Linked DNA regions of Pigmentibacter sp. JX0631. The protein of the gene in region 1 interacts with the protein of each later gene in a pairwise test. Links are inferred from orthologs where the notes say so. Each region holds a gene or a part of one and is shown on either strand. Other genes may lie near its edges. The genes, in order: QEJ31_RS08705 and recJ.

The links.
Region 2: the proteins of QEJ31_RS08705 (region 1) and recJ interact in binary tests that used the Escherichia coli proteins (3 or more experiments, as listed by UniProt). The link is inferred for Pigmentibacter sp. JX0631 from one-to-one orthologs.

Annotation. Positions count from the first base shown.
Region 1 is NZ_CP123622.1:1,994,717-2,010,527, reverse strand. What follows is about bases 5,162-8,439. They hold QEJ31_RS08705 (DNA topoisomerase 3), read left to right. Parts: upstream 5,162-5,491; coding sequence 5,492-8,239; downstream 8,240-8,439. Other genes in these bases: QEJ31_RS08710 (hypothetical protein), read left to right, coding at 5,162-5,457. Also shown: QEJ31_RS08740 (transporter substrate-binding domain-containing protein), read left to right, coding at 1-723; QEJ31_RS08730 (hypothetical protein), read right to left, coding at 1,184-2,836; QEJ31_RS08725 (hypothetical protein), read left to right, coding at 3,013-3,288; QEJ31_RS08720 (hypothetical protein), read right to left, coding at 3,342-3,881; QEJ31_RS08715 (inositol monophosphatase), read left to right, coding at 3,981-4,781; more of QEJ31_RS08710, read left to right, coding at 4,849-5,161; QEJ31_RS08695 (PLP-dependent aminotransferase family protein), read right to left, coding at 8,486-9,964; QEJ31_RS08690 (pyridoxamine 5'-phosphate oxidase family protein), read left to right, coding at 10,059-10,715; QEJ31_RS08685 (N-acetylmuramoyl-L-alanine amidase), read right to left, coding at 10,738-11,817; QEJ31_RS08680 (hypothetical protein), read right to left, coding at 12,029-12,775; QEJ31_RS08675 (hypothetical protein), read left to right, coding at 13,176-13,622; QEJ31_RS08670 (macro domain-containing protein), read left to right, coding at 13,635-14,084; QEJ31_RS08665 (SGNH/GDSL hydrolase family protein), read right to left, coding at 14,167-15,507.
Region 2 is NZ_CP123622.1:2,853,357-2,868,889, forward strand. Bases 6,811-9,810 are described here. They hold recJ (single-stranded-DNA-specific exonuclease RecJ), read left to right. Parts: upstream 6,811-7,416; coding sequence 7,417-9,204; downstream 9,205-9,810. Other genes in these bases: secF (protein translocase subunit SecF), read left to right, coding at 6,811-7,416; QEJ31_RS12410 (hypothetical protein), read left to right, coding at 9,294-9,810. Also shown: QEJ31_RS12375 (methyl-accepting chemotaxis protein), read right to left, coding at 1-1,094; QEJ31_RS12380 (methyl-accepting chemotaxis protein), read right to left, coding at 1,106-2,611; QEJ31_RS12385 (acyl-CoA dehydrogenase), read left to right, coding at 2,846-4,003; preprotein translocase subunit YajC, read left to right, coding at 4,041-4,457; protein translocase subunit SecD, read left to right, coding at 4,553-6,343; more of secF, read left to right, coding at 6,361-6,810; more of QEJ31_RS12410, read left to right, coding at 9,811-10,430; QEJ31_RS12415 (hypothetical protein), read left to right, coding at 10,724-12,448; QEJ31_RS12420 (SGNH/GDSL hydrolase family protein), read left to right, coding at 12,445-15,105; QEJ31_RS12425 (GAF domain-containing sensor histidine kinase), read left to right, coding at 15,354-15,533. UniProt on the Escherichia coli protein: Single-stranded-DNA-specific exonuclease.

The DNA.
Region 1 (15,811 bases):
TCTAATGAGTTAGAAACAATAAATATTGATTATATAATAAGGCCTCCATATTTTATTTCCGCAAATAATGATGGAGAATTATCAGACGGAGAAATATATCGCATTGTAACAAAAATATTCAAAAATACGAATATTCCTTTTGAATTTAAAAAAGTTCCCTTTATCAGAACTTATCAAACTATTAAGGAAAATAAAATTAAAGTTTGTTCACCTTCTTCCTTCAAAACTAAAGAGAGAGAAGAATTTGCCATTTTTTCAAAATCTATTTTTCAAGATAAAAAGACCGTAATTATTTATAGATTTGATAATGATATTATCAGTAAATTTAATAAAACTGATGATTTTTTAAAACAAAATGATTTAAAGTTGCTAGTAAAAATTGGATTTAGTTACGGCACATTTATTGATGAAAAAGTTTTGAAATTTAAAAAAATATCTTTGGCAGAAACAAAATCACAAGAAGCAGAAAATGTTACTTTTACTTCTAGTGATAATAATTTAATGTTGGAAGATATTTTAACCAGGAAAGCTGATTACATGTTTATCGGAAGGAATGAGGCTGAATATCTATTAAATGTAAATTCTGAATTTAATAAAAAGCTGAAAATTAAAGATTTAATAGATGTACCCAATGGGGAAAAGCGTTACATGATGTGTTCTAAAATTGTCGGAAATGAAATCATAGAAAAAATAAACAAGGAAATAGATAAATTAGTGAAATAAAAAATCCCGCTTTTTAGCGGGATTTAATGGTGGAGGTGCCGGGGATCGAACCCGGGTCCGGACAGGCATCGCAATTGGCGGCCACATGCTTCTTCTTTCTTTGAATCTTACTTAACAGCCGAGGAAAGACACCCTACTGCATAAGCCAGCTCGATTAATAGGTTAAACTAACTACGAACAGAAGCTAGAAATAACCCGCACGTAAATTAACAGCGAACAAAGATGCACGTGCTGCCACACCCTAGTCACTGGCTCTGTGCTTAATTAGGCAGCGAGAGCTAAGTTAGTATTTTTGCCACTTCTGGCTGCCACAACGTTTTGAAGAGGCGCTGTAACCAACCCCTGCATGCTCCTTTCACTCAACTCTTTCCGTCGAAACCAGTTCACCCCCAAAAAGAACCTGACATGCTCTTGAAGAACATAGCATTATGCTATTTTACACCTTTAAGCAAGATCATGTTTATCCTTTAAAAGCTGCTAAGATCAGTTTTGAAAAGTTCCAAAAATTTTCACTATATTCGTAATCAAGTAAAGCATAACCTATTTTTTCTGTATTTTTATTGTCATGAAACCAGGGAGGAGTTGGAGTTATTTTAAAGGGAGCTTTTATTACAGATTTTTCTACATTTTCTAGAAAATATCCATTATGAACAACTCCAATACCTGATTTTATATTTTCCAATGAACTGTTTGGAAATGCTCCCCATGTAGTCGAACAAAGTGCGTAAACTAAAGCAGACCAACAATTAACTGCAATTGCTCCATATTGTAAATTTTGCAGAGCAAGACTAAATTCAGTTTTAAATATTTTTTCTGTCAGAGGATCGATTACAAGCGAACAACTTAAAGTACCCCAAACTTTTTCGTTACAAAAATCAACAGATTTTTGCAGAAATTCAGGAATATTCTTTGCAGAAATAAAAGTCTCGCACAAAACTCCGCAAAAAGCTTCATGATTTAAGGCAAAGTCATGATTTGAAATATTAGGAATAAATGTCCAAGGAATACAGTTGGGTTTATTCTCTCCTATTATTTCTGCCTGAGGATAATGTTTTAAAAAGCTTGAATATCTCTGCCAAGCGCCTGGATAATAAGCCTTCCTTGCTCTTGCAATAGTGAGTTCATTTTTTAAATATTTTAGAAAAAGATCTCTTTGTTGCCAACCTTGGCAAGTGACTAACAACTTAGCTGCATTACAATTAAAACTTGCATTATTTGTTACTGCACTTGCAATTTGCTTTGCATGATAAATTAATTCTTCATCACTCCAAACCCCAGGTACTATGATGAATGGAGTCACGCATCCCAATTCTGAAGTTATTTTTTTGTTACACTTAAATTGCTGAGATAGTTTCTTTTTTTGAATTTCCTCAAAAGATCCATTTCCCCAAACAATTTTATCATGAGTGATATGTGAACCAGTAATATGAATATTATCAACAAGTGAATGATTACAAAGAAATTCTCCTAATTCTTCTCCACCCTTTGTAAAAGCTAAAAATTCATCTCTGATAAGACTTGAAAAAACTTTATTAAAGATTTCATATAAATAATCATTTACTGGGTTTAGTTTTACGATACAAATATTTCCTTCGAAAAATAATTTATATAAAATATCTAATGGAGCTATACTTGATACATTCCCTGCTCCTAATATTAAACTTAATTCTCCTAATTTATTACCTTTTTTAAAAGATTCACCTTGTAATAAAGGTTTATTCTTTTCTAGCCAAACATCAGCTGAAAATCCTTTCCAAAGAATTTTTTCTTGGAAATTTTCTGGCATAACTTTGACAGATATTTGTTCATTATCGTTTGTTTTTACTTTTAATAAGGGTGGTTTTCCATTATATTTTAGTGCAGTTAAATAAAACTTTATTTGCCGCATCACAATAACAGGTCCTGCTAATAATTCTTGACCTATCGTGTTTGAATCTAAATTTCCTTCTTTAGCTTTACAACAGTTTTCAGCCCATTGCTTAGCATTTAGCAGTAAATTATCTTGAATTTGTTCTAAATAATTAATTTTATGTTGAAGAGAAAGATGAAGCCATTTTTGCTTATTTTGCGAAAGAATTTGAAGTATCTTTTCTGTTTTTATATTGATCGACATAGTTTCATACCCTTATGAATTTAAAAAATGGACTTGACTATTTACATATCACAATATAATTCGTTATAGTTACCAGGTTGGCCAAAACTCTTATTAGGTTCTTTATTTAAACTGGAGTTGGTGGCAGCTTTTTTTTAGTTTTAACTTTTTTCCTATAAATTAATTGGAGAATTATCATGGCACTTAAGTCCCTCCCTCTTTTTGCAATTTCAGCTGTTTTGCTTTCTGGTTGTACAAGCACTTGTGGATCAAAAGAAGCAGCACCTGCGGCTGACGCTAGCGCACCTGCAGCTGCACCAGCTGATGCAAACGCACCTGCAGCTCCTGCTGATGCAAATGCACCTGCAGCTCCTGCGGCCGATGCAACTGCTCAAGCACCTGCGGCTCCTGCTGAAGCTCCTGCAGCTCCTGCTGAAGCTCCTGCGGCTCCTGCTGAAGCTCCTGCTAAGTAATTTAGCAATATTAATAAAAAAAAGCTGGTTTTCAAAACCAGCTTTTTTTTAAATTAAATAGTAACTTTATTTTCCACCCAATTTCTTATTTCAGTTAATTCAGCTTCCAGTTTTTGAGAAATTCTAATTTCCATAAATTGTTTAAAGAGTTCATCAATTATATTCGCTAACAATTGAATGGATAAAACTCTTTGGGTAATATGGGCTTGTGAATCAGCTTCGGAAATTACTGGTAAGCGAACATTTCGCAGCGATAAATCTTCCCCTACCAATGAAAAACTCCACTGACGTTGTGAGTCCTGTAAAATAAATTTTGCTTCATGTACCAATTTTCCTGTACCTAGCGCACTTCCTGCTTCAAATGCATAAGCAGGAGTTCCTCCTTTTAAACTATTTTCTCGCACAGAACCATTTGAACTACTTAATACAATTTTATCATCAATATACAAATGAAAAGAACCAAAATTACCAATATTTAATTTATGATTTTGAGTTTCTGTTTTAAACCAAAGCCAAGTTAAAAACTCTCTTCCTAAAAAGGAGCGGTTTGTTTGTAAGAATCTTAACTCATCGTAAATGGTTTCAGAAGACATAAAAAGCTCCAAAGAAAAAAACACCCTTTTGCGTTTTTAATACAGATACACTAATACTGTAAAAGTTGTTCGGCAATAACAATCTTGAGGATTTAAATGATGAACTCTGACAACAAAATTTTTGCAACCGCCAAGAAATGTTCTCAACTTGCATCAAAAATGTGTCTTGAGTTTAAGCATGGTGTTGACTCTCAAACTTTGAAAAAAGATAAAACTTGGGTAACCGAAGCAGATAAAAACATTGAAGCTGAATTGCGAAAAATAATTTTTGAAAATCATCCTGACCATTCTATTCTTGGTGAAGAGCAAGGCGGTTCTGTAAATTGTGAAAAAGACGCTTATACTTGGATACTCGATCCTATTGATGGAACTTTTAGTTTCGTCCATAATATTCCCTTTTACTCTTCCTTGATTGCGGTATTAAAAGAAGGAAAACCTATTATAGGATTTGCTGCTTTACCCGCATTAAATATTACGATGAGTGCGATGAAAGGTTCTGGGGTCTTTATCAATGATGAGCCCTATTCGCGTAATAAATTAGTAGGTAACCCATTGATAGAATTAATAGCTACAGCTGATCCTTATAGGTTTTACTTAGAAAATAAAGGTGAATTTATTCAAGAGTTATACAGTGATAATTATAAAACTAGAACATATCCAGATGCATTAGGTTATTATCTCTTATTGAATGGTTCTATTAAAGCTTTTATTGATCCTAAAGTTGAAATTTGGGATGTAGCGCCTTTTCATGTCATACTGCCAGAAGCTGGTTTTGCCATCCACAATTGGGAAGGGAATGCTATTTTACAAAAAGGAAACAGTATAGCTTATCCTATTGATACGCAAAATTTGCCTATTAATTGTTCAAATATAGTTGAACTCGCAAAAAGATTTGCTTAGAATATTATTTATAATCTACTTTTATTTTAATAATCTGAATAAGTCGTTATGCTAGGAGCTCTTGTTTATGAAAAAAATAAAAATACTTTATTTTAAAGCAATGAATCTTAGCCTCATCTTATTATTTTGCGGTTGTGTTAGTTTTCAAAACCAAGATATAATATTAGAAAAAAGTAACAAAGATACACCTCTTTGGACTTACAGTGAAGATAAAAACTTTAATACAAATGAAAATATCTTTTTAGTTTATAAAAAAAGTGATATTTATAATCTTTACTTAGGATTAAAACAAGCCCAGGCTGCTGCTACTTTACAAACGTCTTATTTAATAATGCAGAAGATACAAACAGATTTATTAAATAAATTAAATGAATTTACAAAGAAAAATTCTATAAAAAATGAATCTATTTTATCTGAATTATCGCAAAAAATTAAAGAGAATAGATTAACAATCCGTTCTCAGCCAGCCAATCCTAAAGAAATCTATTGGGAATATCGTCAACGGGATACTGACAACGGACCAGAAAGATTTTATATAGTATGGGTTTTGCTAACGATTCCGAAACTTGATTACGAATCTGCTTTACTTAACACAGCGCGTAATTTAATAAAATCGGAACAAAAAGATATAGTTGATCTTGGACAGAACATTTTACAACAAATCAGTCCAAGGTAAACGCAACTTTGTAATCTACGAATTAAGGTGAATTATGGATAAAGCTTCCAAATGGCTCGTTATTACTGAAAAACCATCAGTAGCTGGAGATCTCGCTAAAGCATTAGGTGGATTTGAGAAAAAAAGCGACCATTATGAATCGCAACAATACTATATCACCTGGGCAGTCGGGCATTTACTAGAATTGCTCGAACCAGAAGAACTAGATCCAAAGTACAAACGTTGGTTGTTACAAGATTTACCTATCTTACCAAATGAATTTCAGTACAAACCCAAAAAAGGCCAAACAGAACGTCTGCAACATATAAAAAGTTTAGCGAAAAAAAATGATGTTATGGGTCTTATAAATGCATGTGATGCCGGCAGAGAAGGTGAACTTATATTCCGTGAAATTTATGATTTTTGTGAGCAAAATAAGCCTTCAAAAAGATTATGGCTTCAAAGTATGACTCCCGAAGCTATTCGAAACGGCTTTAAAGTTATGAAACGTGGCAGCGAATACGATAACCTTGGTGACGCTGCCCGTTGTAGAGCTGAAAGTGATTGGCTTATAGGAATGAATGCGACTAGAGCCGTAACGAAACGATTAAAATCTAGAAATACAAAAGGTGTTTGGTCCGTTGGTAGAGTACAAACTCCAACTTTAGCTCTAATTGCGAAAAGAGAATTAGATCATCTGAAACATCGTCCACAACCTTATTTTACATTGGAAGGACGTTTTTCTACTGTCACACATGAATATTCTGGTGCTTGGTTTGACCCAAACTTTAAAAAGCCAAACTTGGATGAAGACGATCTTATTCATTACGTTGAAAAAGAAGACAGAATATTTTCGCAAGATAAATTAGATGATATCTTAAAAGATTTTGAAAAACATAGAAAACAAGCTACTGCTTCTGAAGTGCGGAAAGAATCCAAAGAAATTGCTCCACAACTGTTTGATCTCACTTTATTGCAACGTGAAGCCAATCGAAAATTAGGCATGTCGGCATCAAGAACGTTACAAGCAGCGCAAAGATTGTATGAAAAACACAAATTGTTAACTTATCCTAGAACTGATTCGCGTTACCTTCCTGAAGATTATGTAGAAAACGTAACAAATGTGATCAAAGAGTTTTCTGCTGTCCCGACAGAATTTACAAAAGCCTGTAAAACAATTATGAAAACAGGATTATTAAATAAAGATAGAATATTTAATAATAAATTTGTTTCCGATCACTTTGCAATTATCCCAACAGGACAATTACCAACTGAAAAATTAGACGGTGATGACGCACGTATCTACAATTTAGTTTTAAAACGTTTTCTTGCAGCCTTTATGACCCATGCTATTTGGGCAAAAGTTGAAAGAATTACTAAAGTTGGAGAACAACATTTTCGGACTCGAGTTCAAGATTTACAAGAACCAGGTTGGAGAGAAGTTTATGGTTTGGATACTGAAGAAGAAAGTAAATTGCCTAAATTAAATGAAAAAAATCCAGAGGCCGTTACACCAGTTCAAACAGAAGAAATATCTCCACTTCAAAATGCAACTAAACCTCCAGCCCGCTTGACTGAAGCAAAGCTTCTTTCCTTGATGGAGCATTGTGGTAAATCTATTGCAGATGAAGAAATTGCTGAAGTATTAAAAGATAAAGGGATTGGAACACCTGCTACTCGCGCAGAAGTTATCGAGAATTTAATTGTTAAAGAATACGTAAATAGAACAGGAAAATCATTAAGAGCAACTTCCAAAGGAATTCGACTTGTTGATGTTCTTAGCCGTATTCCAATAGATATGCTCTCAAAGGTAGAGTTAACCGGTGAAATTGAATATGATCTTCGCAAAATGGAAAAAGGTTTGAAAAAAAGATCTGAATTTATGCAAGAAATGTTTGATTTTACCTCATCAGTTGTAGAAAAAACAAGAACATTTGAATACGACGCTATTTATAAAAATGATCCAACCCTAGGTAGATGTCCGGTTTGCAAAAATGGTAAAGTTTTTGAAGGCTTTTGGGGTTACAAATGTAACTTAGCTGTCAATACAAAAGAAAAAGAAGAGAATGAATGTAACTTTATTATTTGGAAAGAAAAAAACCATCGTTATATAGATAGAAGTTTGGTTGAAGAAGTTTTAACAAGTAAAATTGCCGGACCATTTGAGTTTAGCAACTCAACAGGCACCTCTTTTCATGAAGAATATTTAACAATTTCCCCAGTAAAAGGGATTATTTTTTGTGAACAAGATGGGACCCCGAAAGAGTCCTTAACTGGTTATGATATAGTTGTCTTGCATGAAGAATATCTACCAGAAACTTTCTTAAAAAAACCGGGCACAATAAAAGTAACAGAAACGGCATACATGTGTGAATTTGGCGCAGTTGATCAAACGTTAAAGCCAGAATCTACAGATAATGCTCAGGAATCTGATAATCCACCAAAGAAAACTCGAAAAAAGGCTGCTCCTAAAAAACCAGCAAAACCTAAAAAAGTTAAAAAGCTGATTTCAAGAATGCCGCGAATTTTATGTGGAAAAGAAATGACTTTGGATGATTATAAGTCATTTCTAATCACAGGCTCAACTCCTCCTATTGTAGACTTTAAGTCGAAAAAAGGTCGTCCATTTGCTGCCGCATTGCACTTAAAAGAGAATGGAAATTTTGAATTTAAGTTTGTTTCTAGAAAAGCTTTACTGGGAGAAGATACTTCTACGGCTCCGAAGAAGGCTCCTAAAAAGGCTAGTAATAAAGCAAAAGTAGTTAAAAAGACTAAGAAAAGTGCTGAAGAAGCAACTGAATAACCTACTTGTTTCAGTACTTCATTCAAAGGGCAAAAGTTGTAAATCCTCAAAGCCCTTGCTTGACTTTTAAACGATAACATAATATTTGCTTCATTCACGATTGTGGCAGGGTAGCTCAGCTGGTTAGAGCGGAGGTCTCATAATCCTCAGGTCGGTGGTTCAAGTCCACTCCTTGTCACCATAAATCTCTTAACTTTCTCTACTTACAACTTAAAAATTAGTTTTAAATAATAATAGTGGAGTGAATTAAAAAAGCTCACCCAATATTTGCATTCCTTCTTTTATTTCGGCTGATTTTAAATTAGCAAAAAATAACCGAATGTGATTTCCATTACTAGAATTATTTTTATTATTACTCTCCCGACTTGTGTACTCACTTTCGTGCCCTATTAAAACCCCTTTGCGTAAAGCCTTTTTTGAGAATTCAAAACTAGAAAATCCTAAGTCCACCCAAATAGCCATTCCTCCATTTGGGTTTCTCCAAGATAAAGAAGACAGCTGCTTTTGCAAAAGTAACAAACTAGAGTTTAGAACATCTCTTCGTTCCTGATAAATTTTGCGCATACGCCGTAAATGCTTTTCAAATCCCCCAGCACGCATCCATCGCCACAATGCATCTTGCAGCAAAAGATCGTTTTGATAGCTAATGATTTTTTTTACTTTTAAAACATGCGCAAGAAGAAATGATGGAATGGCTAAAATTCCTATTCTCGCAGAAGGTGAAAAAATTTTAGAAAAGGTAGTGACATATAGAATAATGCCCGCTGGATCGTTAGCAGCCATTGGAGGTAATGGCTGTGTTTTATAATGAAACTCATGATCATAGTCATCTTCAATAATTTTAATATTATTTTTTACAGCAATTTCATAAATCTTCAATCTTCTTTCAATTGTTAAAGTAACAGTTGTTGGATACTGATGTAAAGGAGTTAGGTAGAGTAATTTTATTTTTTGTTTTTTTACTTGCTCTTCCAAATGCTCAGGAATAATACCATTTTCATCTAATTGAATAGGAATTAAATTTGCGCCAAAATTTTTAAATACCGCAAAGGCAGATTGATACCCTAATTCTTCTACAGCTACATAATCACCAGTCTTTATTAATATTTGCGCTATAATAAAAAGAGCCTCTTGCGCTCCATGAGTAACTACTAATTCTTGTGGAATAAAACCTCTTACTCTACGTAAATAAATACTAACTTGATCGAGAAAAGGATCATACCCTCTTGGCGAATCATAACTAAATAATTTTGTTCCAGCCCTTTTTATGCTTTCATTTAAATAAGAACGAAAATCATCTAAAGGAAACTCTCTAATATCAGGGCCTGCTCCTTTAAAATGATATCTAATTTTATTTTTTGTAACTAAATTTAAATTAACAGAAGGGACTTTATTTAAATCCCAATTTAATTCCGAATAATTATTTTGTGAGAATTTAATCTCGTCTTTTAATTTTTTAGATTTAAAGAAACAATTAGGTAATGTTTCAGAAACCCAATACCCTTTTCTTTGTTTCGAATGTATCCACCCTTCTACTTGTAACTCTTCAAATCCAGCTAAGATTGTATTTTTATGAATTCCAAGCATTTTTGAAAATGTTCTACTTGCAGGTAATTTTTCACCTGCTTTTAAAACTCCAATTCTTATTGCATTTTTTATGCTTTCAGCAAAATTCAGATAACAGCAACGATTTGTATTTGCTAGTTGAAGAGAAAATTCTTTCACTGGTCTAAGCCTTTCTTTAAAACTGGTCCTTAACATTAGACCAGTTTAACTTAAAATAACAGAGTGAAAAGTAACAGAAGAGAGGAGAATGTAGATGTCAGATACTAAAACAAAAACAATTACGACGCTAAATCGCTATCCAGACAGAGGTTCATATGACAAGGAAATTATTTATAATATTTTAGATTCCTGTTACTTATGTAATATTGGTTTTGTAGATGAAAATGCAAACGTCTTTGTTATGCCTACTATGTATGTAAGAATCGAAAATAAAATTTATATCCATGGTTCCATTGGTAGCAGAATGATGAAAGCATTAAGCAATGAAAAAAAAACTTGTATAACTGTAAGTATAGTTGACGGCTTGGTTTTAGCAAAGTCCGCATTTTCCCATTCATTAAACTACCGTTCCGTTGTTATATTTTCAAATGGACAAAAGGTAACTAAAAGCGATGAAAAATACAAAATATTTGCAGCTTTAACAAATAAAATACTACCAAAACGATGGGAAAATGTAAGACAACCAACCGAGCATGAAACAAAAATAACAGAAGTTATTGCGTTTAATCTTGACGAAGCGTCTGCAAAAACAAGAACTGGATTTCCTGTTGATAAAGAAATGGATCAAGAATTCGATACTTGGTCTGGAATCATTCCATGCGAGATATCTTATTCGGATGCCTTAGCTGACAGTAGAAATAAAACCCCATTACCTATGTACATCAAAGATTTTTTCACTAAAAAATATTAATTAAGTAAATTTATAAGAGATTTTAGTACCCACACCCCGATTTGGCTCTATTAGGATATTTAATTAGTAAAGCTTGTATAGTCGCAAGAAGTTTTTTATTATCAGCAACCTCATTAGATAAAAATTCTTCTGGTAAAAAGTGCATTGCAAAAGCATCAATAGCACTCATAGTTAGATTAATATCAAAAATATCTTTTATATTAATTGCATCAGTAGTATTTTTTGAAGAATATGTATTTAATTTATTTAATAAAACTAGATTATCAAAAGGTATACTTTTCCAATTCTTTATTTTACTGTCAGTATCTGAAAATTCAGGAAATATTTTTTTTGTTAATTCATTATCTATAAATTTGTCTGTGTAGTTAGAATTCCGAATATCGTAACCAAATTCATATAATCTTGTTTGTAGAGTAAAAGTAGTTATATCATCACTAATACTATTTTGAATTAACTTAAGCTGTTGTTGAATTTCATCTTCAGTAACCCAAGCACCAACTCCAGCATTTGCTAATTGTTGCCATGGGAAATAGGGACCTGGATCAACTTTTCTACCTACAGCTATATCTGAGTGACCAACGACGCATAAAGGATCAATTTTATATCGATTTTGAATATCCTTTGCTAAATTAAGAATCATAGATATTTGATCATCGGTATATTTGTACCATTTTTTTTCATTCTTTGGGCATTGATCACTCTTTGGGTTATTAATACAAGTATAACCCAAATTAACTATTTCTATTCCAACGGAAGTATCATTGAGATCAGATCTTCGTTTCCAAGAACTGATCCCGGCATGGTATGATCGTTTGTCTTCGCTCACCAATTTATACACAGTATTTCCTGATTCAGGAATTAACCAATGCGCGCTAACGTTACCTTTAATAAGAGTTTCCAAAGATTTATCTTGATCAAGTGCAGTATAATGAAATACTAATGCACTAATTCTATCATTAAAGCCTTTTGATGGAGTATCTTTAAATTCATATTTATTATTAACTGTATATTCACTCTTATTTTTATCAGAATCATTATTCGATTTTCCGCAGCTTATAGCTAAAAGAGAAAAAACAGGAATTAAATAATTAAATTTTTTCATTTTATTTTAGACCCTTAGAAATTAATTTGAAAATTGGATGCAAAAAATAAAGAAACAAAATTGTTTGCAAAAGAATTTTAATTTTTTTAAGGGAAAATGTAAATTTATTATTTTTAATTATTTCAATAAAATAAAGCTTAAATAAATTGCATTCAAAGCTCTGTTTATTAATTCAGCATAAAAACTTCTACTTTTTCTTATATGAATGATTTTATTTGTATTTTAAATCCATTTGGAGCGCTTGTTCATTACCAAACAAAAATTTAGATATTTCTTTTTTAACACCTTCTAAATTAACATTAAAAGGAAACTTATTTAAATAATTTATATATTCTGAAAAACTTGCGCTATTAGCTTTATCTTTATCCATACATTTGAAAGATAATTGAAGATTATCTAAAACCGTTTCATAACCAAAAAGTTTTAAACCAAGAAGTTCTCTTGCAAATACTCTAGGATTAAATTTTTTTAATCTATTACTCTTTATAAATAAAATATCAGGATTCTTATTAAAAAACTCGATCCATGTATTTAGATAGTCAAATGATGTTGGATTAGAAAGATAATTTATACGATTTGAGTTTACCTCAGCATAACAAAAGTCTAAATTTCTATGAATACCTCCTAAAATAAAACAATCATTTAGTAATGGTGACCAGTAAATATCATCTAAAATAGCGCCATTAGTACCAGCCATATTTATACTGGCTCTTGCTCCTGTTGTTTTTCCAAAGTCATTCACAAGTTCAGGATTTGTTCGAATATCACTATCACCTAAAAGCAAAAATTCATGCTTTGTTGAATAAGATGAAGAATATAAGTTATATGCTGTTGATATATGTTTTTCATTAGATAAAATATTCCAACCGTTTGCAAACCAATCATTATCTGATTTATATTGTTCTAGTAAACTAGAGGTTGAAAAATCAAACGCATTTTTTTTTAACATAATTCCCATATATTTTCCTAACTAATAAAAGGGTTATTAATTAGGAAAATATATTTTTATTATTTTGTTGTCAATTTAGTTTTCATTAAATTAATTTTCAGTTATTTCAATAAATTAAACTATCTAAATTTTAAATTAATTGAATGAAAATAATTTTTATATAGATAATTACTTTAAAATAAAACTAAATCATTTAAAAAAAGAAAATATTAAAAATATTTTTTAAAATAAAAAATTAAAATACTTTCAATAAAATTCTAATAAGATTGCATTTTAATTTTATTTAGATTTTCATCTTAAGAAAATCTTGGTAAAAAAGAAAATGATATTATTAAAAATTTTTAAGTATATTAAAATTATACTATAATAAAAATCATGATTCTCATTTTTACTAACTAAAGGAATGATTATGAATCAAGCAGAAAAGTTAAAATACTATACCTTGAATATCCTTTGTTTATTGATGCTCACTTGCCCTCTATTGCCCTGGATGTCCTATGGTGTTGGCTCAAAGACGGGATTAGACGTAGGAGGAAATTCCGTCTTACTCATCTTACTACTTTCTCTAGTAATGCTTATATTGTCTTTTATTTTAGGAAGGACTGCAAAAGCAAAGAAATTTATCTTATATTTTTTACTTTTACTTTCTTTATGCATTACTTTCATTTATTACTACCAACTAGCCCGTATAGCATATCAAACTACGATTGCTAAAACATTGCCAGTTGAAATGTTTGGTGTTGTTGCTTTAGCGACAAATCAAATAAAAATAGGCTATGGTTTATGGGTAGGCAGTAGCGCAGCATTGGTTGCAACAATCTTTAACTACCTGTCTATAAGGATGCTTAATAAATAGTGTTGGTGGGTTATGATATTTACAACAATTGAAAATGTATTTGATATCTATCCTGAAGCGGTTATTCACCCCATTAACTGTATTGGGTTAAGTCATGATCCTTTAACCAAAAAAATGAAACGTGTATGGCCTGACTATTACCGTGAATATGCTAGGGCTTGTATCAGAAAGCAATTAAAACCTTATCATACATATCATTATAGTATATCCGCATTATTTGGCACGAAACACATTTTAACAATGACAGTAAAAAATAATTGGCAAGAAAAAATAAAAATAAGTAATTTAGAACCTGTATTTGAATCCCTTCTCCAACATTGTAAAAAACAGAATATTAAAGATCTTGCAATTCCATTATCTGAAGAAATATCACGCGAATGGGTTATAGAAATGATTCAACAGCAATGTAATAATTTCAATTATCAAAATTTAAAGCAAATTTATTTTATTAGAAATTCTTAATTTTTAATCTAAAATAATCTACTTTAAAATTAATTCATCTAATATAAATATACAGTGCACATTATTAGTAAATAGTTCTAAATTAAATTTCAAATGATCTACTTGTAGGAGCAAAGAAATTAAAAGATTTATTTAACATCTTAGAAATTATAATTCCTAGTAAATTATGAATCTCTTTTCCTGGGTGAACATCATCATGATAAGCATAAACTTTAAGTAAAGAGTTTTTTTCATTTGGATTTTTATCTCCCAAAGAGTTTTTCCTTATAAATTTTTCTTTGTAATTTTTAGGATCATCAATATAAGGGTTCGAGTTATTTGAGGAAATTATCTGCGAAGTTCTCGTTAAAATTGTATTACTATTCATAGTTGAAAGCCTTTGTTCCTCACGATTTTTTATTCTAGATTTATCTATTTGAGTCATTCCTTTTTTATATTCTGTAATTTTTGTAGGATAAACTTCATTTTCAAATTCAAGTTTTTGAAATTTATTTTCATCTAAATTGATCATTACTGAATTTAAATCTTTTATTTCAATATTTAAATTAAAATTATTTAATGGTTTTGCAAGATCAGCATATACAGATTTTGATACAGTAGCTGGAAGATCATTGGCAACCCTAGTTAGAGCTTCTCTTGATTTTCTTACAAGATTTATATTATCTCTTGAGCTATTTAAATTTTGATTTAAAAAACTGTTAACTTTTTCGTTTAACAAAAAATTAAAGTATCTTACTAAGTCATCTAAATGAACATTACGTATTTTATTGACCTCATTATTTTCCTCTTCACTCAATCTAAATCTAGGTGCAGCTGTAAAAAATGGTAAATTAAATATTACGAAATTTTGCCCACCATAATTCATTAAGCGTTTTATTAAATCAAGAATAGCTTCTGTTGCATGATTTGCGCATTCAAAATCATCCCATCCAGCCGTAATAAAATCATTAGCTCCAGCCCATATGATATAAAGATCATTATTTAATAGATTTTGATTTTCGTTTGAAGAATTTATTCTATTTTCTTTAAGAAATAAATCACATTCAGACGATAAATTGTCAAGAAAATTTGAAACTAAATTTCCTTTTTTTACCTTTTTAAAATTTATAGCTGTCGCTCCACCTACAGCATAATTTTCAATTTTAAATTTAATAAATTCTGTATCAGGTGGCAAGTATTTTGGAATATAATTTACCGAATAAGCTTCGTTTACTAATTCTATTCCACTCATTCTTTTTACTTTACTTCTAAATAGATATGTTCTTAACCAGTCACCCCAAGCATATCCATTTGTAAATCTTTGATAAGGTGAACGAGGAATTTTTCCAATAGTTTTACTTACTTTTCCTAAAATGCTATCTTGCATTCTATTAAAATCACTTAAACTATCTCCAAAAATAACTATTCTATTTATATTTATCATGCAAACTCCTTATAAAAATTATAAAATACCATTTAAATTTCAAGTATTAAAGTTGTTTTCTTGTTTTTAAAAAAACATACTGATTTTTTATATAAAATTAGCATATTTTTTTTATAAAATATTTATCACTATTTATTTAGTTTTTTTTTATTTAATATCAAGGAAATTTAAAAATAAATTTTAACAGAAATTATTACTTTAATTAATTTATTAATATGAAATTATTTATTTTTTATTTAAAATTTACATTTTTTGAAAATTATGAAATTTTTTTCGATCAAATACTTATAAATATCTCGAACAA
Region 2 (15,533 bases), 860 kb from region 1 along the record:
GCCACAACAGCAAACCCTTTTCCATATTCACCTGCTCGGGCTGATTCTATGGAAGCATTTAAAGAAAGTAGTTCAGTTTTAGACACAATATCATTAATAACTGCAGTTTTAGTATTAATTTGATTAATGATAGTTGCAATATTTTGTAATTGTGCGTTGGAATCTTGAATTGTTTCCATCGCAGTTACTAACTTTCGCATTGTTACTTGTCCGTCTTCAGCTTTATTTGAAGCATTGGTTGCTACTTCCGTTGATTCTTTTGCATTTTCAGCAGTCCGATTTACCATACTTGTAATTTCTTCAATAGAAGAGCTTGTTTCATGCACAGAATTTGCTTGTTCTGTTGCAGACTTGGAAAGTTTTTGGGAATCATCGTTTAAGACATGAGCTATTTTATTTGTTTCTTTTGATTGGGATTTTAAATCTATGACAGATTTAGAAATAGATTTCAAAGATTTTAAATTTATAGTAAAAATTGTTAAAGTAACAATTGCTGAAAAAATTAATATCAAAGTCATCGTTATACTTGTTAATTTTGTAAGATATGCTCCTGATTTTGTTGAATCATAAGCTCCTTTTGCATTATAATTGGTAAGATTTTCTAATGCTTTGGTTGTTTGCAAAAATAAGTTTAATGTTTTAGTATTGTAAGTTTCAAAAACAATATTTCCTTTTCCCTCTTCAAGATCTTTTAAATCTTCAACTATTTCATCTTTACACGCCTTCCAAGCACTACTTAAAAGATTAAATAAATTTTTTTCTTCAGCATCAGAGATAAAATTTGGATATTCTTCCATTTTTTTTTCTATTGCGGCAATAAATTCAGTTAATTTTGCTTTATCATCATCTATTTTTTCTTTTCCTTGATTGGTAATATAATTGCCAATTATAGTTACATGTCTTCTAGAAATTTGCCCAAAATTTTCTGAAATTCCTGCCAGTAAGTTAACACTAGGCAACCAATTTATTCCAGTTTCATGGGCATATTCTTGTGATTTATTAATCATAAAAATTGAATATAAACCTGAAATTAAAATAGAGGAAAGAAGTATTATGGTTGCTATGTTTAATTTAAATGCAAAACTGTTTTTCATAAAATTCTTCTTTACCTCGTCCCTATAATTACTAAACTAATATTCCCAGCTGTACCGTCTAGCTTATCACTCTGTTCTACTAATTCTTCAGAAGATTTTGCAGTTGATTTAACCGCAAGGCTGCTATTTTGTGTTGCTTTATCAATTGCGGACATGGCATCAGATATTTTTCTTACGCCTATTTCTTGTTCACGGGTTGCTTCAAATATTTGTTGAATTACTTCTGACATTTTTACAATGTCAGCTGAAATTTTAATGAAAGAGTCTTGAGCTTCACTAGTTACTTTTTTCCCATCATCAACTCTGGCTTTGGTTAGTTCAAGTATTTTGTTTACTTGTTCTTGGCTAGCAGTAATGAGTTCTTGAATTTCATTTGCTGATTTTCCACTAATTTTTGCTAAATTCCCAACTTCTTCAGCAACAACAGCAAAACCTTTTCCATATTCTCCTGCTCTTGCTGATTCTATGGAAGCATTTAGTGATAGTAATTCAGTTTTGGAAACGATGTCATTTATTACTGCAGTTTTTGAATTAATTTGATTAATAATTACTGCAATATTTTGTAACTGTACATTAGATTCTTGAATAGTTTCCATTGCTTTTACTAATTTTGTCATCGTGCTTTGTCCAATTTCAGACTTTTCAGAAGCCTTTTTTGCAACTTCAGTAGATTCTCTGGCATTTTCAGCAGTACGATTTACCATACTTGTTATTTCATTAATTGCTGCTGTGGTTTCGTGAATAGCTGCAGATTGTTCGGTAACAGAATTCTCTAGTTTTTTTGATCCACTTTTTAATTCGTTAGCAATTCTATGGTTTTCAACACTTTGTTCTTTTAATTTTTTTATCGCTTTTTCAATTAGTCCTGTAGATTTTTTAATTATGAGAAAAATAATATAACCTATTATCATTGAAGAAATTATTGTAATTCCCATTGAAATATTGGTTAAATTAGTTAAATAAGCGCCATCATTTGTGGAACTAACACCACCTTTATAATTGTATTCAGATATTTTATTTAATTCTTCATCTAAATTTGTTACTTGAGAAATCATTTTTTCACGATAAAAATTAAATCCAATATTTGGACTTTTATTTTCTTCAATAATTTTTTTTATTTCTTGAATACTGTCATTTAGTATTTTCCAATTAGATAGAGATTTATCATATAATTCTTTTTCTCCTGGTTCACTGACATATTGAGCATAATTTTTTAAGTGGTCTTCAAATTTTTTAAAATTTCCACTAAATTCTTCTAATCCTTTATTTTTTATTGCTTGGGAAGAATTTGTTGCCCAATCTAAGGAATATAAAATCAACCCCCTTGGCCCTGCAATTAGATCTCTTTTTAATTCTCCAATTGCCACAATACTAGGTAACCAGTTTTCTCCGGTATTTTGTGAATAAGAGTTTGTTTTATTTATCATTAAAATTGAATATATTGAGATGCATAATATAAGAAAAAATAATATACCTAGTGATAAATTTAATTTAAAACTAAGACTTATTTTTTTCATTCACTACTCTCCAAAAAATTCCTATAAACTTTTCATGCTTCGGAGTCTTTGGAAAATTTATTAACTAGTAAAGAAACTGGGCGTTAAAATTTTGAACATAGATGAAACTTTTATCTACTATGAATAAAGTAAACAATAAACATACAAAAATCACTTTCTAGTTTTTTGCTTTTGTATCACTTTTCAGATATGAAGTTTTTGAAATCTTGTTTGAATATTGTTAGGAGTCGACTTATGCTAAATCATTCTTTCAATCCATTGACACATTTAAAAGAAGAAGAATCCATGTTTTTTCATTCAGTTCTTGAATTTGCGAAAAAAGAAATTCAACCGCACATAGCTGAAATGGATGAAAAAGAACTCTTGTCACCTGAAATAATAAATAAAATTTTTGATCTAGGTTTAATGGCAATTGAAGTTCCTGAAAAATATGGTGGCGCAGGCGGATCTTTCTTCCAAGCAATTCTTGCTATTCAGGCTTTAGCTCAAGTCGATCCTAGTGTCAGTGTTTTTGTTGATGTCCAAAATACTTTAGTCGCAAATGCTCTTTTAAAATGGGGACCAGAGCAAATAAAAAATAAATATTTTCCGCAAATGGCTAAAAATAGAGTGGGAAGTTATTGTTTAACAGAATCTAATAGTGGGTCAGATGCTTTTGCACTTAGAACAACTGCTAGTGATAAAGGTTCTCACTATGAATTAAATGGTAAAAAAATATTTATTACCAATGCAAAAGAGGCTTCTGTATTTCTTGTTTTTGCAAACATTAGCCCAGAATTAGGTTACAAAGGAATTACTGCTTTTTTTGTTGATAAAGATATGGGTGGAGTTACTTTAGGTAGGAAAGAATCTAAATTAGGAATTCGAGCTAGTAGTACTTGTGAAGTTATTTTTGAGAATGCTAAAGTACCAAAAGAAAATGTTATTGGTGAAGTAGGGAAAGGTTATAAAATTGCAATTGAAACTTTGAATGAAGGTAGAATTGGCATAGCTGCGCAAATGTTAGGGCTTGCTGAAGGCGCATATTTTGCAGCAGTACAATATGCAAAGCAACGTGAACAATTCGGCAAAACAATTTCTCAGTTTCAAGGAATTCAGTTTCAGATTGCAGATATGGCTATTCGTATTGAAGCTGCTAAGCTGATGGTTTACAATGCTGCTCGATTGAAAGATGCTGGTCTCAGTTTTGTAAAAGAAGCTGCTATGGCAAAACGTTTTGCAAGTGAAGTTGCGGAAAATGTAGCCAGTACTGCGTTAGAAATTTTTGGAGGCTATGGTTTTATCAAAGAATTTCCAGTTGAAAAGTTTTATCGCGATGCAAAAATTGGCAAAATTTATGAAGGAACGACCAACATGCAGTTGCAAACTATTGCAAAGATGATACTAGATTAATCTTGTTGTTTTTTGGATTAATTGGAGTGATAAATACATGAATTTTAAATTAGCGACATTGAAATTGAGTGCTATATTGGTTTCTTCTAGTTTTGGCAGTGCTGTCATGGCTCAAACTGCTGCGAGTGCTCCTCAGCAAGCTCCAGCAGGGGCTGCTTCTGCAGGCGCTCCTCAAGGAGGCCCAATGTGGGTTAATTTAGCCCTCATGGGTGGAATTATTCTATTTATGTGGCTATTCGTTTTCCGTCCTCAGTCGAAAAGAGCAAAAGAGCAAAAAGAATTTTTAAATTCTTTAACTCCAGGGGTCGAGGTAATTACAGCTGGAGGAATAATTGGGACAGTTGTTGAAGTGAAAGACAACATAGTTTCATTAAATGTAGGAAATTCTACGTTACGCGTTATCAAATCTTCCATTTCTGGAAGACTAGAGGCTGCTGCAGCTTCTGTAAAGTAAAGTTAGGTTTTGCTTTTGAAAAATGAAACCGCCCGCTCATTCTGGGCGGGCGGTTTCATTTTAAGTTTTTTTTATAGCAACACATCAGGTGATTTATGCCAAACAAAGTTCCTATGCCCGCGTTGTGGTGGATTAAAACGGTTATTATTTTCTGTGCCCTTATTTTTGGAATTTTATATACTTTACCTACTATTATTGGAAATCCTTCGGATTGGAAACGTGATCAAAACGGCCAGCCAGAGAAGTGGTACCAAATAGCTGCTGAAAACTTTCTCCCATCTTCAAGAGTAAATTTAGGTCTTGATTTACGAGGTGGACTTTCATTAACTCTAAATGTTGAAGTTGAAAAAGCGCTTCAAGACTCTATCATTCGTGCAATGTCAAGAGCAAAAGATCTCATAGCTACTGAAGGTATAAAAACTGGAGCATTTAAAGTAAATGATGATCTTTCTGCAACTATTGAAATAGAAAATCAAGCCCAAGCCCAGCAGCTACAAAAGAAAATCAATGAGCAAACATTATTATTATTATTTGATAAAACTGTTGGAAATACTTTACATTTTTATCCTAATAAAACAAACCTTGCTGAATTTGAAAAACAATTAATGCAACAGGCAATCAATACAATTCGTAATCGTATTGATCAGTTTGGCGTTTCTGAACCAAATATTTTTCAAGCTGGTATAACAAGAGTTGTTGTTGAATTACCAGGAATGTCAGATACTGAAAGAGCAAAACAATTACTAGGTAACACGGCACAACTTGATTTTCGTTTAGTTTTGAATTCTGTTACGCAGGAACAGCTGTTACCTTTATTGGCTGAGGCGCGGAAAGCTTTAAAAATTTCTGAAGAAGATCATCAACCTTCTACTATTGAAGAACTTTCAAGATGGTTAAGAGACAATAATAAATTACCTAAAAATGCGACTATAGTTTTAAAAAGAATTTATGGCCAAGGAACCCAAGTAGGCAAAGTCGTATCTACTCTCCCTTATTTAGTAGAATCACATGCTAAATTAACAGGTGATCTTATTGAAGATGCACAAGCAGTTCAAACTGCTGAAAATTATATACCGCAGTACAGTGTTTCTTTAAAATTTAAACCACAAGGTGCGAAATTATTTGGAGAGCTGACGACTACCGCCGCAGATCCCAAAAATGCGCCACACGAAGTTGCCATTATTCTTGATGGAAATCTGCAAAGTGCTCCCTATGTTCGTTCACCAATTACTGGGGGAAATGCTTCTATTACTATGGGAAGCAATATAAATATGGCTGAGCAAATGAAACAATCACAAGATTTAGCTCTTGTTTTACGTGCTGGAGCTTTACCTGCTTCAGTAAAAGTTGTTGAAGAACGTCAAATAGGACCTACTGAAGGTGCGCAAAATATTCATGCTGGAGTCATTTCAACTCTAATTGCTGCAGTTTTAGTTATTGTTGTTATGTTGTTTATTTATGGTTTATCTGGGTTTGTAGCTAATTTAGCTATGATTTTCAATGTCCTTCTCATACTAGCTTTTATGGCTTTGTTTGGAGCTACATTAACTTTACCAGGTATAGCTGGAATTGTTTTAACTATGGCAATTGCTGTTGATGGTAACGTGGTCATTAATGAGCGTATTAGGGAAGAAATACGTTCTGGTTTTTCTCAAAAACAAGCTTTTTATAAAGGTTATAGTACGAGCTTTCGCACTTTAATAGATGCGCATATTACTTCGGCTGTCGCAGGGATTGTTCTTTTAATTTATGGTAATCCTACAGTTAAAGGCTTTGCTGTTACTTTGTTATGCGGTATTATCTGCACATTATTTACTTCATATTACGTAACAGAAGTTATTGGACAATGGCTTGTTGAAAAAACAAAAATTAAAAGGTTTGGCTAAAAAAGAGGAAAACTATTATGGCGTTTAAATTAGGAAACATTCAGGTTTTCCCACATAACTATTATTTTGATTTCATGAAATGGCGAAAATTTACTGTGGGAATTTCGTTATTACTTGTTATATTATCACTAGTAATTGTTGCAGTAAAAGGTCTGAATTATAGTATAGACTTTTTAGGCGGAGCAGAAATTCAAGTCAACGTAGTGGATCGTTCCATTTCACGTGAAAAGTTGCAAGAGGCCATAAAAGCTATTGGTATTGATCATGCTGAAGTAACTGCTTACGGGAATATTGCTGTCCGGAAGGATAATTCTGAATCCTTTTTAATTAGAATTCAAAGAGAAAAAGGAAAAGATGAAAATGCAACAACAGGAAGAGCAGCCGAATTAAAAGAAAAGTTAACTGCAAAGTTTGGTGCAGAGAAGCTTGTTTTTGCCTCTACAACAAATATTTCTGGCAAAGTAGGAAAAGAAGATGAATACAAGGGGTATATGGCTTTGCTGCTTTCTTGTATTGGTATTCTTATTTATATTGCCTTTCGTTTTGACGCAAGATTTTCTCCAGGCGCAGTTTTGTGTTTGATTCACAATGTTATTATTGCACTTGGTTTCATGACTTTACTCGGTCGTCCTTTTAACACCACTTCAATAGCAGCTTTTTTAACTATTGTTGGTTACTCTATAAATGATACGGTAATTGTTTACGATCGAATTCGTGAAACTAGGCTTTTGCAACCCAAAATGCCTATGATTGATGTTGTTAATAAAAGTATTAGTCAAACTATGAATCGGACTATTTTAACTTCAGTTACTGCTATCTTGGCTTTATTAGTATTATCCGTTTTAGGCGGTGGTTCTATTGAAGATTTCGCAATTACAATGTTGGTTGGTGTTGTTGTTGGTACTTATTCTTCTATTTATGTTGCAGCTCCATTAACTTTAATGATGGATGGTTACTTTACTAAGTTAGGCTGGAAACAAAAAGAGCAGAAAGATAAAGCTGTAGTTGAAAAACCAAAAGATTATGCTCCTCCTATTTATGTTAGAAAAAAACATCCACAGGAAAAAAAGTAAATGGTTTTTACAACAAACCAAGAAGAAGTAACGCAGCATTTTACCAATGAATATTTATGTACTACGGAAAGATATGCTTGGAAAATAAAAGATATATTTGCTAAAAATTCAGATTCTTTTGCAGAATATTTTTCCCAAAAGAAAAAATTTTTACTCAATGGTCAAATGCTTGAAACAGATGGAGCCTTGCTACGTTTATTACCAGAACCTTGGTTATTAAAAGATCTTAAATTAGCTTGTGAGCGCATTCTGCAGGCTATTAGGCAAAAAGAAAAAATTACAATTTTTGGTGATTATGATGTAGATGGAACAACATCTTGCGCCATGTTACAGCAATTTTTTGCCGAGATAAATTATCCTGTTGATATTTATATTCCAGATAGGTTGCTCGAAGGATATGGACTCAATAGTATTGGCTTAAGAAAACTCGCCGCACAGCAAACAAGGCTAGTGATCACAGTAGATAATGGCATATCCGCAGTTGCTGCTTGTGAGGAAAGTAAACAGCTAGGTATAGATGTTATTGTTACTGATCATCATGATATTCCTCTAAAATTGCCTAATGCTTTTGCAATTTTGAATCCTAAACAGGAAAATTGTTTATTTCCAGAAAAAATGATTGCAGGCGTTGGTGTTGCATTTTATTTATTAATTGGATTAAGGCAGAAATTAAAAGAAAACAGCTTTAAATGTGACATTAATTTAAAAAATTATCTCGATTTTGTTGCAATTGGTACAATTGCAGATATGGCTCCGCTTGTGGGAGCAAATTATATTTTGTGTAAAATTGGTTTAGAAGTATTGTTGCAAAATATAAGTCTAGGAAACCGTCTGGGGATTCAAGAATTGTTACTTTGTGCTGGGTGGAAAGTTGGGCAAAAAGTGACCGCAAGTGATATTGGTTTTAAAATTGGCCCCCGTTTAAATGCTGCAGGTCGTTTAGGAAATGCTCTTAGAAGTGTTGAATTATTAGCTACTAGTGACATAAATTCAGCAAAAGAAATGGCTTTCCACTTGCATCAAGAAAACTCTGAGCGTCAACTTTTGGAAAAGCAATATACCGAAGAGGCATTTGAATTGGTGCGAAAAATGAGTTTCATACCCGATGCTCTTGTTTTGCATCAACCGCATTGGCATCCTGGGGTAGTCGGATTAGTAGCAACCCGAGTATTGGAAAAATTTTATAGACCTGTTCTTGTGTTTGGCACAGTAGATGGAAAATTAAAAGGAAGTGGTCGTTCGACACATGCATTTAATTTGTTTGCAACACTTAATGCTGCTCGCGATGAGTTTATTTCTTTTGGTGGACATTTTCATGCTGTGGGTTTGACAATTTCGCCAGAAAAATTGGAATGGCTAACGGAGTATTTACATTCTCAAGCGAAAATAAATATTCAGGATAAAGATAAAACTCCATTACTAAAAGTCGATGGTTTACTTTCTTTGGAAAGTTTAACTCTTTCTTTAGTAGAAAAACTTGAAGAATTAGAGCCTTATGGCGTCGAGAACCCGAGAACTCGCTGGTTGTTGGGGCCTGTTCAGGTTAGACATGTTAAAAGAATGGGCAAAGACATTTCCCAAAACCATGCTAAAGTTCTATTCTACGATGGAGGTTCAGAAGCTTGGTTGACAGCTTTTGGGTTAGCTGAAGTTTTTGAGCAATTTTTAGAAACAGGATTGAGTGTTCAGCTAGTAGTTGAAGCAAAACTAGCTGTTTGGAACGGGCGTCTGACAACCGATGTGCGGGTGATAGATTATGCGCCTGTTTTATCTTCGTCCTTATTCTAATAAATTTTGCCTATTCAAATCCTATGCAGTAGAATTGGTTTTCATAAACCATATTTTATTTGTTAATTTTAATTGAAGTGGACGCGCCTATGATCCAGTCACATAGAAATGATATTGAACCATGGTATGTTCGGAAGAAAAAGTATCAGTCACAAAATTCTTTTAATAAACCTTCAAAGCCAGGTTTAAATGAAGAATTAGATAAAAAAGAGCAAATAAAAAGAAGCTTTTCTTTATTTGTTTGTATTTTTTTTATCATAATAACAGCTATTTCTACTGGAGTATTTATTGCTCTAAGTGTCTTTGAAAAATCGATACATGCAAATATCAGTATACTTATTCTATGTGCTTTAATTTTTCTTCTAACATCAATTTTTTTAATTATATTATTAGTAGGTTTTATTTGCGCAAATATTATGAAGAACAATGCAATTAATAAATTTTCTTTTGCATTTCAATTTTTTAAAGGTCAATTACATATTGAAGAACCGCGGAAGGGAATTCCTGCTCCCGAAATGGCTTTATATCAATTTATCCAGCAAGTCAGAGCTTACGCAATGGAAAAGTCATTTTTAAAACAAAAACAAGATAGGCAACAAGATGCTTTTATTGGTTTGAATGGAGTAGATCCTAATTCACTGTTAAAACGCCGTTGGAATGATGTTGTCGATAGTTTGAATGAATTTGAAATTTATTTAGCAAATGATCCGAAAGGTATGATTGAAAAATTAGTGGTCAAATCACCGCCTCAAAATATGGATGTTTCCCAAATATTTAGAGATGTAGCAGAAACATTTGATACTACTTGGCGGAGAAAAGGGATAAACATTGAACATGCTATCGTAACACCACTGAAAGCAAATACAAATGAAGCGCTTTTGCGGCGTTTGCTTGTCGGTCCTTGGAGAAGTTGCGTTTATTTTGCAAGAAGGGGCAATGGAGTTGTTTTCTCTGCAAAAAGTATAGATGGAAAAATTATCACCCGCTGGGAATGCGAGGGAATGGCTTTTCCTGAAGAGTTTTTTGCCTTGGTAAAAAACAACGAGCTTGATGTAAATGAAAGAATTGAAAAGGGTATGGCTATGATTGCCTTAGATCCGAACAGTCCAAATACTTTATTTGCACTGATAAGTTTTGTTACTTGGATAGATTTAGTGCATGTGGCTCAATGCGACTATGAAATTAAGCAAGGTTCAGAAGGTCTTATAATAGAATTGAGATTATAAAAATTTAATCTTTTTGTTAAATAATTAAAAATTATTTTTTCTATCCTTTTTTTTTAAAAATTGTATTCATTCTTCCAAATTTTTACCAAATTTTTCCAAGTTATTTTATTTAATTTGCTATTCATTTTATATTTTTAGCATTTTTTAAACTTTCTTGACTATTTTTAATTAATATATTAACAATTAAATAAAGTTAACTAATTGTTTTAATAAATTAAATTATAAAATCGATTTTGTGATGAGTTGATCTTAAATAAAATATTTCTAAAAATTAATAAAGTAAGGAATTATTCATGAAGCTTATCTATTTAGCTATATTGAATTTGATTGTCTTAATACTTACTGCTTGTGGAGAAAAAAAACAGACCCAAACAGAGCTTTACAAAGTAGATAATTTATTTACTTCTGAAGTTTTTCAAAAACAATCAGAAATGACCTCAGCAATTGTTGGAAAAGGATTTAGTTCTATTGAAAACAAACTTAAGAATAGTTGTTTAGACAATACTTCATTTGAATTTATTCCTGATGGTAGGTCACAAATTTCATTTTATAATAATATCTCTTCTTCTGAATTGAATGAAATTTTAAATATAAATACAAATGGTAAATTAAATTCGCTCCAAGGGAATATTACTTTTGATAGTGGTTATTTAAGTAATTTAAAAGCTAGCGAACTTTCTTCTACGGTAACTCTAGTATCAAGTGTGACAAAGGGAATGAATTCTCTAATTAAAAACGACAATAGTGAAAATGGATTTAAGATAAATAATTTTTATTCTTCGATATTTGAAAAAAATAAATCAGAATTTATAAAAATTTGTGGCGATTCTGTTGTTGAAAAGCAGAAATTATCTGCTTTTTTAATTATAACTGCAAAAATTGACTTCAAGAATAAAGAGTCAAAAATTTCATTTGAAAATAGGATAAATGGAGATAAAAATATTTTTAATGGAATAAATTCATTTGTTGATTTTAAATATAGTAATGCTAATGAGAAAATAAATAATGACATTAAAATTACAATTTCAGGAATACAATTAGGTGGCGATTTTATTCAGTTACAGAAAATATTAAAGAAAAACGTATGTAATTTAAATCAAATCGAGCAGTGTAATCAAATGTTTGAAACTATAAATGAGTATTTTTCAAATGAGTTTCAAAATCAATTAGATCTTAATGATAATGCCTTATGGATTACCTCATCTATTAAAACAACACCATATTCACAGATTATAATAGTAAATAATAGTGGGGAATATTTTAGTGATAAATTTAATTTTGGTTTAGATTATGCTAATTTTAGTGATAAACTAAACATAATAAAAGAAGAAAATAAAAAATTAAATACCAAATTAAAAAATACATTATCACAAAATAAGCATATTTATTTATCAAATGAACAATTAAAATATTACAATACAAATTTAATTAACTCTGAAATAAATTTAAATGTTATTGATGACTACTTTTCTGATTGTCAAAATCTAAAGTCTTTAGATAATTGTGTAGTTAAGTATTTAAAAGAGGCAAAGGAAGCTTTTTTACCAATAGATCTGCGTATTATGAATGAATCAATAGGAAACCATATTCGATCCTATCATATTGGGGTTAGTGATATAATTATTAGTAAGGAAAATTATAAGAAAAGAGATATTGATGAAAGAATTTTTAGTAATGAAAAAAATCTGAAATTTGTTTTGCTAGATCCTAATAGGAATGAAGTAAGAAATGAAAAGATTTCAATCTACTGTGAAAAAAAATATTCTAAGAAAATAGAAAGTGTAAATAAAGGATTTTGGTTGACATTTATATTAAATGTTTGGCCAACTATTTATACAATTATTAGTAAAGCTGTAAATGAAGAATATTATCTTCTTGATAATATTACAAATATGAAAAAATCAGATCTTATTTTACATGATATCAAAAATTACTGTGGAAATGAGGCAAAAATATTTTTTGCAAGTAAACCCGATAGTTTAGTAAGTAAAATTGAAATTTGGGAGCAAAATATATGAAGTTCTTAAAATTTTTATTCACTTTTATTGTCAGTATATTTTTCTTAAATTCAGTTACTGCTTACGATTTTAAAAATGTAATTCAAATTTCATCAGGAAAGAGACATACATGTGCACTACAAAGTAATGGTGAAGTATATTGTTGGGGGGATAACTTAAATTACCAATTAGGCAGTTTAGGAAATGACAGCAGTATTCCTAAAATCGTCCCAAATTTAAATAATGTTGTTTCCATTTCTGCTGGTGGGCAGCATACTTGCGCTCTAAAAAAAAATGGAAGTGTACAATGCTGGGGACTGAATACTTTTGGTCAATTAGGAATACCCATTCAGCTAAATCAACCTAGAATAGCTTCCTTAAAAGAAATAAAAGAATTAAAAAATATTAAAAGTATTTCACTAGGAGAAAATCATTCTTGTGCATTAGATAATTTAGGGGATATTTATTGTTGGGGAGATAATAGCGAAGGTCAATTACTAACAAATCAATTATCAGAATCTGCGTTACCTATAAAAAATAATTACATTTCAAAAATAACTATGATCAGTTCAGGTAACCAACACATTTGTGCTTTACATGGAAAAGGTGAAGTTTTTTGTTGGGGTGATAATAGAAGCGGACAAGTCGGTAATAGGAAAATACAAAATAAAACTATAGTTAATTTAGTTCAAAATTTAAAAAATATAAAAAGTATCTACGCAGGTGGTTCATCAACTTGCGCATTAAATACTTCTAATAACTTATACTGCTGGGGGGATAATACATTTTCCCAGTTAGGAGTAGAAAATACTATTGAAAATAAAAATGCGAAGTTTCCTGTTCCTTTTAAACTCGATCATTTCCAAGATATTAAAGATATTAGTATTGGAGATAATCATGTTTGCGGTTTAACAAAAAATAATACAGTTATTTGTTGGGGTAGTAATTCTAAAAATAACTTTCAATTAGGTACTGTCACTAAAAATACAATTCACTACTTACCATTAGAAGTTCCAAATTTACTAGATATCAATTCAATATCTGCTGGAGGAATTCATACCTGTGCATTAAAAAACAATGGAACAGTTTATTGTTGGGGAAATAATTTCCAAGGACAATTAGGAAATGGTGAATTTTCAGCTTCCTATGGAAGACCTTACAAAGTTTCAATTCTAAATTACCAAGAAAAGAAACAACATCAATATTCACTTGCTTGTTACTATTACGAAATAAATAATTCTCAATCTGATAGTGGAGTAAATCAAACTATATATAATAATTCAAATATTTCTTACTATTGGGGAGTTGAATCAAAAACAGATGAAACAAATTATGCTTCTTTAAATGGGCACATTGAAGATGGATTTTTTATAGAAACAAAGTTAACTTATCAGAATGCTCTGGAGTATTGTAATAATATTATTTATCTTAAAAATAAGTCAGCAAAAAATTTAAACGTTCTAAAATTATATGATATTAAAGCAATTTTACAAGCTGAAATACAAGATTTTGTATATCCAATTTATTTCATGAATCCACTGCGAAATGAACAAATTAAAAGAATAGTAGTATTTGGTGATAGTTTATCTGATAACGGAAATTTAAAAGAATTTACTCATTATCTTCCAAGTGATCCTTATTTTAAAGGAAGATTTAGTAATGGTTTAGTATGGGGAGATTACTATAGTATAATAAATCAAGTACCTATTTTAAACTTTGCATATGGTGGAGCAAAAACAAAGTCAGAGATCAATAAACCAATGTATAAAATAGTTTCTTTTTTAAAGTCTGGAGTTAGAAACTTAATAACTGGTGGTATGACTGACTATATTAATAAATATCTGAAAAATTATTTAAATGGAAATACATTTAAAGGAAATTTTACAATACAATCACCTGATGAGACACTTTATGTTATATGGATAGGCGGAAATGATTATTTAGAAATTATGAATAGTAAAAGCGATTATACAAGGTTGGTTGATAATGATAGCTATAAAATGAGTGAAGGAATTGTAAGTAATATAATGAATAGTATTTATCAGTTACAGCATGCTGGAGCGAAACATATTTTATTGCTTAGTTTACCAAATATAGGAATGACTCCAGAAGGTATTTTAAATGACAATTATAATTTTTCTGGCGGAAAGTTTAAAACTAAGGAGCAAGTTTATTATCGTTTGTCTGAAATAGTACAAATTCATAATTCAATATTGAAACAGAAAGTTGAAGAGAGAAATTCAAAACCTTTAAATTCTTTAATATATTATGTTGATATTAACCCATATTTATCAAAATTTATCAATAGTGAGAATTTTCTTGATGGAAGTAAATTTTCTTATGATTTAATGTATTTAAATAGTGCATATACTTTTAAAGATTTTGATAGCAATACTATTCAGCTTCCTTGTTACAAAGGTGAATTTAAACGAAATCCTGTGGCAAATCCTTTTCAATCACAAAAAAATTTATTTTGTGCAGATAAAAAGGAGATTACTAATGTACGAACTTTATTTTGGGATTCTGTCCATCCAACAAGTTATACGCATTGTTTAATTGCATACGTTATCCAACATAATTTAGGTAAACAGCAATTAGTGAATAGTCCAAGTAATTCTATCTTTGAGTATAAGAATTATTGTTTAGCAAATTTTTATGAAAGAAAAATTTACGATTAAAATTAAATAGAAATTTAAATTTTAAAAGAAAAATGTATATTATAATTAAAGTCCAAAGATTTATAGATAGAATTCCCATTTGGTTACCATAACCTATTAGATAAATAAAATTTTAGTAAAAAGTAATTTCTATTTCAAACTTTCAAAGCAAAATTTTACTTTATAAATCTTGTGACACTTAAATTTGAATAATAAAAATAATTATTTATATAATATACTTTAAGCAAAATTGCTGAGGAATATTTAATATGAAAAGTTTTGCGATTTTTGACCCAAAAAGAATTTTAACTGAATTAAACTTCAAAGAATTAACAGATACTCTTTCAATTCTTTGCAATTCTGCTATTGCTGCAGTATCGATTAAAATTGACGATAAAATATTTTTTATGTCTGCAAAAGGATTGAAAGTTAAAAAAATAAAATATGAA